Regions from separate parts of the Pseudomonas sp. AC247 genome, predicted to be linked through region 2. Evidence: riboswitches for the same ligand, from Rfam matches in the RefSeq annotation. Region 2 holds a riboswitch; the other holds the start of a gene.
What was found. A riboswitch is a leader RNA that binds a small molecule or an ion and turns the genes downstream of it on or off. The one in region 2 is predicted to bind manganese.
Positions count from the first base shown of each region.

Region 1: linked by a shared signal. The riboswitch ahead of mntP (manganese efflux pump MntP) and the one ahead of ACZZ0B_RS02065 (TMEM165/GDT1 family protein) in region 2 are both predicted to bind manganese.

Region 1 covers NZ_OZ409829.1:2,083,320-2,087,732, reverse strand. Annotated here, with positions in the region: gene ACZZ0B_RS09750 (hypothetical protein) at 1-128, shown strand, start outside; one part of gene ACZZ0B_RS09745 (IS3 family transposase) at 327-591, shown strand; one part of gene ACZZ0B_RS09745 (IS3 family transposase) at 591-1,510, shown strand; yybP-ykoY riboswitch at 1,885-2,055, shown strand; gene mntP (manganese efflux pump MntP) at 2,063-2,626, shown strand; gene ACZZ0B_RS09735 (DUF72 domain-containing protein) at 2,629-3,345, opposite strand; gene ACZZ0B_RS09730 (thiamine pyrophosphate-requiring protein) at 3,470-4,413, opposite strand, start outside.
Region 2 covers NZ_OZ409829.1:416,997-421,409, reverse strand. Annotated here, with positions in the region: gene ACZZ0B_RS02075 (2-hydroxyacid dehydrogenase) at 1-759, shown strand, start outside; gene ACZZ0B_RS02070 (class I SAM-dependent methyltransferase) at 792-1,790, shown strand; yybP-ykoY riboswitch at 1,841-1,965, shown strand; gene ACZZ0B_RS02065 (TMEM165/GDT1 family protein) at 2,054-2,638, shown strand; gene ACZZ0B_RS02060 (M48 family metallopeptidase) at 2,839-3,657, opposite strand; gene ACZZ0B_RS02055 (methyl-accepting chemotaxis protein) at 3,920-4,413, shown strand, end outside.

The sequences.
Region 1 (4,413 bases), 1.7 Mb from region 2:
GCGATGACGACACCAAGGCTGTGGACGAAGTCATCACGCCGACCTCAACCCGCGTCAAAGAGCAGGACGCCGAAACGTTGCAGCGCAAGATCGATGAGATTGAACGCAAAGTGGCGGACGGTAATTAACCCGGTTGTCTGTGGTGAAGGATTTATCCCCGATGAGCTGCGCAGCAGCTCTGTTTTTGGGGGCGCTTCGCACCCCGTCGGGGATGAATCCCCTCACCACAGGGTTTGTGTTCACTTGTCTATGGTGTCGCCTTTGCAGTGGTCTAATTTCCCCGGACACCCCGATAGGTGGAAAATACATCTATCGAGGAGTTATTCATGACCAAAAAACGCAGGGCATTCGACGACAGCTTCAAGCTGCAAGTCGTGAAGATGATCAAGGATCAGGGGCTAACCGTTACGCAGGTTTGCCAAGATTTGAACATTGGTGAGACAGCCGTTCGACGCTGGGTTCAACAGTACGAGGCAGAGCAACTGGGGCAGGCCGGAATCGGCAAGCCATTGACGGCAGAGCAACAGCGCATCCGGCAATTGGAACAGGAAAATCGCCAGCTCAAGATGGATAACGACATCTTAAAAAAGGCTACGGCCTTCTTTGCCCGCGAGCTGAAGTAAGGTATCGACTGGTTCGGCAGCTGCAACAGAAGGCCTACTCAGTGACACATGTCTGTCGGTTACTGAGCATCAGTCGCTCGGGCTTCTATGAGTCGCAAAAGCGTGCTGATGCGCCCGTCCGGCAGAGTTGTCCTGTCGTTGTGCAACTCAAGGCGTCTTTTGCCGAGAGTGGTGGCTGCTACGGCAGCCGGCCCTTGCGCGACGCTTTGCGCGGCAAAGGCCTGTCTGTTGGGCTGTATAAAATCCGCCGTTTGATGCGTGCCAATGGGCTACGTTCGGCTTGGAAGCGCAAGTTTGTGCACACGACCGATAGCAATCATGATCTGCCGATTGCCGAAAATGTACTGAGCCGAAAATTTGATCCGGCGGCGCCAAACAAGGCTTGGGTGGCAGACATCACCTACATCCGCACCCGCAGTGGCTGGCTGTATCTGGCCGTGGTGTTGGACTTGTTTTCACGCAAGATCGTGGGCTGGTCGATGGCTCCGAACATGCCGGCAGAGCTGGTGTGCACTGCGATGCAACTGGCCATCGCACAGCGCCAACCGCCGCCAGGCCTGATTGCCCACTCGGATCGTGGCAGCCAATACGCGAGTGCAACTTACAGAGAGTTACTGGCAAGAAACGACATGCAGCAGAGCATGAGCCGTAAAGGTAATTGCTGGGACAATGCGGTGATGGAACGCTTCTTCCTGAGCTTGAAAATGGAGCGGGTATGGCGACGTGACTACGCCAATCATACCGAAGCGATCCGCGACATCACCGAGTACATCGTTGGGTATTACAACAACGAACGGCTTCACTCGAAACTGGGATATCTGCCACCGACAGTCTATGAGCGGGCGATGGCGTCAAAACCACCTATCGAGGTGTCCGGAATTAGTTGACCACTGCACTTGATGATGACGGGGCGGCAGCCAGCCAGTGGAAAAACTCTAAACCGCCCACCTTCTCGCCGCCAATTACTGGTGGATGCCTAAACTGTGGTGAGGGGATTTATCCCCGATGAGCTGCGCAGAAGCGCTGTTTTTGGGGGCGCTTCGCACCCCGTCGGGGATGAATCCCCTCACCACAGGGTTTGTGTTCACTCGTCTATGGTGTCGCCTTGATGATGACGGGGCGGCAGCCAGCCAGTGGGAAAACTCTAAACCGCCCACCTTCTCCCCACCAATTACTGGTGGATGCCTCACCACAGGGGTTTGCGTGTTCAGGAGGGATTGAGGGTTTTTGACGAAATTTTCATGTGTGCCCGCCTAAAATCGCGCACCTCGTTGGGGAGTAGCCTGTTTCCGCGCCATGCGGATGCGTTCGTATCAACATTCTCGGCAACATGCCGTGGTGCGAACACCTTTTGGTTGGTGAGACCGACGACACATCCATGCCTGAAGTCGGGCGTGTGGTTGTGTCGTTGACTCATAGCCCGACTGGAAGTACCCCCCGTGAATCCTGTTTCCCTCATATTCCTCGCCCTGGCCATGTCCACGGATGCGTTCGCCGCCGCCATCGGCAAAGGCTCAAGCCTGCACAAACCGCGCTTGAGCGAAGCCCTGCGCACCGGCTTGATCTTCGGCGTGATCGAAGCCATCACCCCCATCATCGGCTGGCTGATCGGTCAGGCCGCGACCCGTTGGGTAGCGGAATGGGATCACTGGATCGCCTTCACCCTGCTGGTCATCCTCGGCCTGCACATGATCTACAACGGCCTGAAGCACGAAGAAGAGCAAGAAGAGAAACCCGGCTCGCACTCCTTCCTGATCCTCGCGGTCACCGCATTTGCCACCAGCATCGACGCCCTCGCCGTGGGCGTAGGCCTGGCGTTTGTCGACGTGAATATCTGGGTGGCGGCAACAGCCATTGGCCTGGCGACCATGACCATGGTGACCCTCGGCGTGATGCTCGGCCGGGTGTTGGGCGCGGTCGTCGGCAAGCGTGCCGAAATCGTCGGCGGTGTCGTGTTGATGATCGTCGGTGCGACGATTTTGTATGAGCACCTGTCGGTCTGAGACTAACCGTGCAGCAACGCCACCAGTGCTAACGCGTTGCCTGTCGCTGCACCACTGGCAGTGTTGTCGAAAATGCACCAGGTCGCGACGCCATGCGTATCGGCAGCCTGCAAGCCTTGGGCGAGCCTTTGCAGATAAGCGACCTCGTAGGCACTGTGATAAAGGCGCGGTGAACCGTGCAGCCGCCAATAACGGATGCCCTGCCAGCCGGACGGTGAAGCATCACTGCTGAGGCGCGAAGGATCGACCGCTGCCTGAGCGATCCGATAAGCCATCAGCAATGGTTCGGCACTCACCCACGACTCGTGACGCGGTTCCAGGACAACGGCGCCGTCGAAGCGCTGACGCAACGTCTTGAAGAATGCCTCGCTACTGGCCGCATCAAACGCCAGTGACGGCGGCAGTTGCAGCAATAGACAACCCAACCGATCACCCAAACCACTGCACTGCGACAGAAACTCATCGAGCGCATCTTCGCAGTCCAGTAAACGGCGCTCATGGCTGATCTGTTTGGGGATTTTTACCGAAAAGCGAAACCCTTCCGGCACCGAGTCGGCCCAGCGCTCATAAGTGGAGCGGCGATGCGGACGATAGAACGAGCTGTTGATTTCCACGCTGTTGAGTCGCGCGGCGTAGCGTTGCAGGTGCGTGCCGTCAGCCGGAAATTCCGGCCAATGCTCACGCCCCAGGCTCCAGCCCGCACAACCAATGAAAATCACCCAAATACCCTCAGTTTCAAATACCCCTGTAGGAGCTGCCGAAGGCTGCGATCTGTTGATCTTAAAAACAACATCAAGAGATCGCAGCCTTCGGCAGCTCCTACAGGGGGGGTGAGTGTTGAGTTTATTTTTTGCCGGGGAGTACCGAGCCGAGTACTTGCTTGGCGGTTTGCATCAGAATTCCCGCTTCGTCCGGATCGCCCTTGAGCAGTGTCGTGGCGAATTTCTTCGCCTGCTCAAGCTTGATGTGTGGCGGCAGCGGCGGCACGTTAGGGTCGGTCTTGAATTCGATCAGCACCGGTACGTCCGAAGCCAACGCCTGCTCCCACGCGCCGGCAACATCCTCTTCGCGATCCACGAAAATGCCTTTCAGGCCAATGGAAATGGCAAAGAGGTGATAAGGCACGTCCGGAATACTTTGCGACGCTTCGAATTTCGGATCGCCCTCCATCACCCGCTGCTCCCACGTGACCTGATTAAGGTCCTCGTTGTTGAACACTGCACAGATCCATTTCGGGCTCGCCCACTGCCGCCAGTATTTGGCGACGGTGATCAGCTCGGCCATGTTGTTCATCTGCATCGCGCCGTCGCCCACCAGCGCAATCACCGAGCGCTCCGGGTAGGCGAATTTCGCGGCGATCGCATAAGGCACAGCGGCGCCCATCGACGCCAGCCCACCGGACAACGAGCACTGCATGCCACGGCGGATTTTCAGGTCGCGGGCAAACCAGTTCGCGCAGGAGCCAGAGTCGCTGGTGATGATCGCTTGCTCGGGCAAACGCGGCGACAGCTCATACACCACCCTTTGCGGGTTGACCGGGTCAGCCTTGGCCATGGCGCGTTTTTCCAGGGTTTTCTCCCAGCTGCCGCGCCAGCCTTCAACTTTCTTGCGCCACTTGTTCGAGGTTTTCTGTTCGAGCAGCGGCAACAAGGCGTTGAGGGTTTCGGCGGCGTCGCCGACCAGATTGACCTCCATCGGGTAGCGCAGGCTGAGCATGTCGGGTTGCAAATCGATCTGCACGCCGCGCGCCTGCCCTTCTTTGGGCAGAAACTCGGCATACGGGAAAC
Region 2 (4,413 bases):
GATCTGAAGCTGATTCTGATTGCCGCCACCGGCACCAACAACGTCGATCTCGCCGCCGCACGCGCCCACGGCATCACCGTGTGCAACTGTCAGGGTTACGGTACGCCATCGGTAGCGCAACACACGATCATGCTGCTGCTCAACCTCGCCACACGCCTGGCCGATTATCAGAAAGCCGTCGGCGCAGGTCGCTGGCAGCAAGCCAAACAGTTCTGCCTGCTCGACTATCCGATCGTTGAACTACAAGGCAAAACCCTCGGTTTGCTCGGTCATGGCGAACTCGGCGGTGCCGTGGCGCGACTGGCCGAAGCCTTCGGCATGCGCGTGTTGCTCGGGCAGCTTCCCGGTCGCCCTGCCCGCCCGGATCGCTTGCCGCTGGATGAATTGCTGCCGCAAATTGACGCCCTCACCCTGCACTGCCCGCTCAACGAACACACTCGCCACTTCATCGGTGCGCGCGAGCTGGCGTCGATGAAACCCGGCGCGTTCGTGGTCAACACCGCGCGTGGCGGCCTGATCGATGAGCAGGCGCTGGCCGATGCCCTGCGCAACGGTCACCTCGGCGGCGCGGCCACCGATGTGCTGAGTGTCGAGCCACCGACTCAAGGCAATCCGCTGCTGGCCGCCGACATTCCGCGTCTGATCGTCACGCCGCACAACGCTTGGGGCAGCGTCGAAGCGCGGCAGCGCATCGTCGGCCAATTGACCGAAAACGCTCAGGCGTTCTTCAGCGCTAAGGCGCTGCGGGTCGTCAGTTGATAAACTGCGGCACTTTTTTTTGAGGAGCAGTTATGGATCCGCGCAGTGAAGTACTGCTTCGTCAGCCCGAGTTGTTTCAAGGATCGTTGTTGCTCGCCGGTTTGCCCGCCGATGATTTGCTCGGGCGCTTGCCCAATGCGTTCGGCTGGTGCTGGCATGCCGGCGATCAAGCGGCGCTGGACGCCCGTTTCGAAGGTCGCAGCCATTTCGGCGTGAATGTCCCGGAGCGTGAGTTCGACAGCGCGGTGGTGTTCTTGCCCAAGTCCAAGGACCTGACCGATTACATCCTCAATGCCGTGGCTTCGCGTCTGGCTGGGCGCGAAGTGTTTCTGGTCGGGGAAAAGCGCAGCGGCATCGAAGGCGCCTCCAAACAGCTCAACCCGTTCGGCAAGCCACGCAAGCTCGACAGCGCGCGGCACTGCCAACTCTGGCAAGTGACCGTGGCCAATGCCCCTGAAGCGAAATCCCTGGAAAGCCTGGCGCAGACTTATGAATTGCCACTGGCTGAAGGCCCGTTGAAAGTCATCAGCCTGCCGGGCGTGTTCAGCCACGGCCGACTGGATCGCGGCAGCGCTTTGTTGCTGGAGCATCTGGACAAGTTGCCGAGCGGCCATCTGCTCGATTTCGGTTGCGGTGCCGGTGTGTTGGGCGCTGCGGTCAAACGTCGCTATCCGCACAATCAGGTGACGTTGCTCGACGTCGATGCGTTTGCTGCTGCCAGCAGTCGCTTGACCTTGGCCGCCAACGGTCTGGAAGCCGAGGTGCTGACCGGTGACGGTATCGATGCGGCGCCGATGGGGTTGAACGCGATTCTGAGCAACCCGCCGTTCCATGTCGGCGTGCACACCGATTATTTCGCTACCGAGAACTTGCTGCGAAAAGCGGCCAAACATCTGAAAAACGGCGGCGAACTGCGCTTGGTCGCCAACAGCTTTCTCAAGTATCAACCGCTGATCGAGGAGCATCTGGGCGTGTGTGCGATCAAGGCCGAAGGCAATGGTTTCCGCATCTACCGGGCCAAGCGCGGCTAGAACTTCTTTCAAAAAAGAGGCTTGCTCAATCGGATTTGCCTAGGCAGAATCCGCTCCGTCCTAGGGGAGTAGTCTCCCACGAGCGCCAAGCTCGTCCGGCATACGTCAACATACTTGATCCTCAGATCATGGCGTATGCGACCCAAGCGTCCGCAGCAGACGGATCGCAGGGTTTGACAAGACCTATGACACGCACACCTTACCCGGGGCGGGAAGGCTGTACGTGTCATAGCCGTGTCGACCCGCCCCTTAGGAAAATCCTGATGCTGGACTCGTTACTCGTTCCCACCGCAATCGTTGCCTTGGCCGAAATCGGCGACAAGACGCAACTGCTCGCGCTGATTCTCGCCGCTCGCTTCCGCAAACCCTGGCCGATCATTGCCGGTATTGTCGCCGCGACCCTGGCCAACCACGCAGCAGCCGGCGCGGTCGGCGCCTGGTTCGGCAGTTTCTTCTCAGACTCGGTCCTGCACTGGATTCTCGCCGCAAGCTTCACGGCCACCGCGCTGTGGACACTGGTCCCGGACAAAATGGACGACGATGAAACCAGCACCGCACGCAAGTTCGGGCCGTTCCTGACCACGCTGATCGCGTTTTTCCTGGCTGAAATGGGTGACAAGACTCAGGTCGCGACGGTGATGCTCGCCGCGCAATACCCGGAACTGTGGCTGGTGATTATCGGGACGACGGCGGGCATGTTGATTGCCAACGTGCCGGTGGTGTTGGCGGGTAATTTTGCTGCCGACAAATTGCCGCTGACCTTGATCCGTCGCCTGGCGGCTTCGGCGTTCATGATTCTGGCAATTGTGGCGGTGTACAAGGCGATGCAGAGCAGCGGCTGGGTTTAACCCCCGTCTACTGAACCACCCAAAACCTGTGGTGAGGGGATTTATCCCCGATGGGGCGCGAAGCGCCCCCAAACCTGCTGCCTCAGAGTGTCAGACATAACGCATTTGCAGGTTTTGGGGCTGCTTCGCAGCCCATCGGGGATAAATCCCCTCGCCACAACAGCCCTCTCAACCTGAAGAATCGTTGTGTCCTTCGACTCTTAGGACTTCGGGGCTTGTTCGTACAGCGGCATGACTTTTGGAATCGCCGCCTGCAGCGAAGCGATCCGGCTGGCCGACGCCGGGTGAGTGCTCATGAACTCCGGCGGCGAACCTTCCGAGGCCTTGCTCATCTTGTTCCACAAGGTGATCGCGGCGTTCGGGTTGTAGCCGGCACGAGCAGCCAGTTCCAGACCAATCAGGTCGGCTTCGTTTTCGTTGGCGCGGCTGTTCGGCAGGGTCATGCCGTAGTTGGCCACGGTGTCGGCCAGCGCCAGACTGTCCTGACCCAGACCAAGCAATGCGCCTGCGCCCTGCTTGGCCATTTCAATCCCGTACGCCTTGGACATCGCTTCACGACCGTGCTCGCGCAGGGCGTGGGCGATTTCATGGCCCATGACCGCGGCGATTTCATCGTCGGTGAGTTTCAGGCTGTCGATCAGCCCGGTGTAGAAAATGATCTTGCCGCCAGGCCCGCAGTTGGCGTTGAGTTCGTCACTCTTGATCAGATTGACTTCCCACTGCCATTGCGCGGCATCCGGGCGGAAGTTAGGCGCCTGGGCGATCAAACGGTTGGCAATCGCCTGAACCCGCTTGGCCTCAGGGCTGGTCTTGTCCAGCACACCTTTGCTGGACGCCTCGCCGACGGTCTTCTGATACGACTGGGCATACATCTGGTCGACCTCTTGCGAGGACAGCATGCTGAACATGTACTGCTTGCGCTCCACCCCCACGGCGCCGCCGCTGGTGGTGTTGACCGACTGACAACCGGCCAGCAACAGCGCTGCGCTCAGTGCACTTACAACCAATGTCTTGTTCATTCAAAAGCTCCCTGAAAACCTGTCGCGTATCCTAGGCGGGTAATTGTATCGGCGCCAGATACAACGGACGTGTTGTAGCGACTTTCAGATATTTCCCACCGCGGCTGTCGTAAAAAATTCACGCCACCGACCAGCCCACAACAACTGCGGCACGCAGTGATCCATTTGCGACATGCTCTGCCAATTCCACCCTGCCACGCTCATGGCGCCCTGCCCGCTGCCGATACATCACCGCAGACGTCCTCTTGCGTGCGGAGCTCCCATGAAGTTCAAGTCGATCCAGTTTTCCGTCGCCGCCCTGGCCGGCGCCATTGTGCTCAGCGTGGTGGCGGCGCTGGTGCTGTATGCGCTGTTTGCCGGCGCCCGCACCCAGGAGATGGTGCAGCAGCGCACCCAGGCGCAGTTCGAGCAAGTCATCGAACAACGCCTGACTTCTCTGGCGCAAACCCAGGTCAGCCAGATCCAGCGCGAGCTCGAAGCGCCGCTGCTGATTGCCGGCGGCCTGGTACGGGTCAACGCCCTGCTCGGCACGCCGGGCGCCGATGGTCAGCCGCGCGTGAATGTCAGCCGCGAACAACTGATCAGCCTGATCAAAGAGAACGTCGAAAAGAACCCGAAGATCCTCGGCACCTACATCGGCTGGGAGAAAAACGCCCTCGATCAGAATGACGCGGCTTACGTCGGCACCGGCGTGGTCGGCATCGATGCGGCCAACGGGCGCTTTCTGCCATGGTGGTTCCGCAATGACGACGGCAC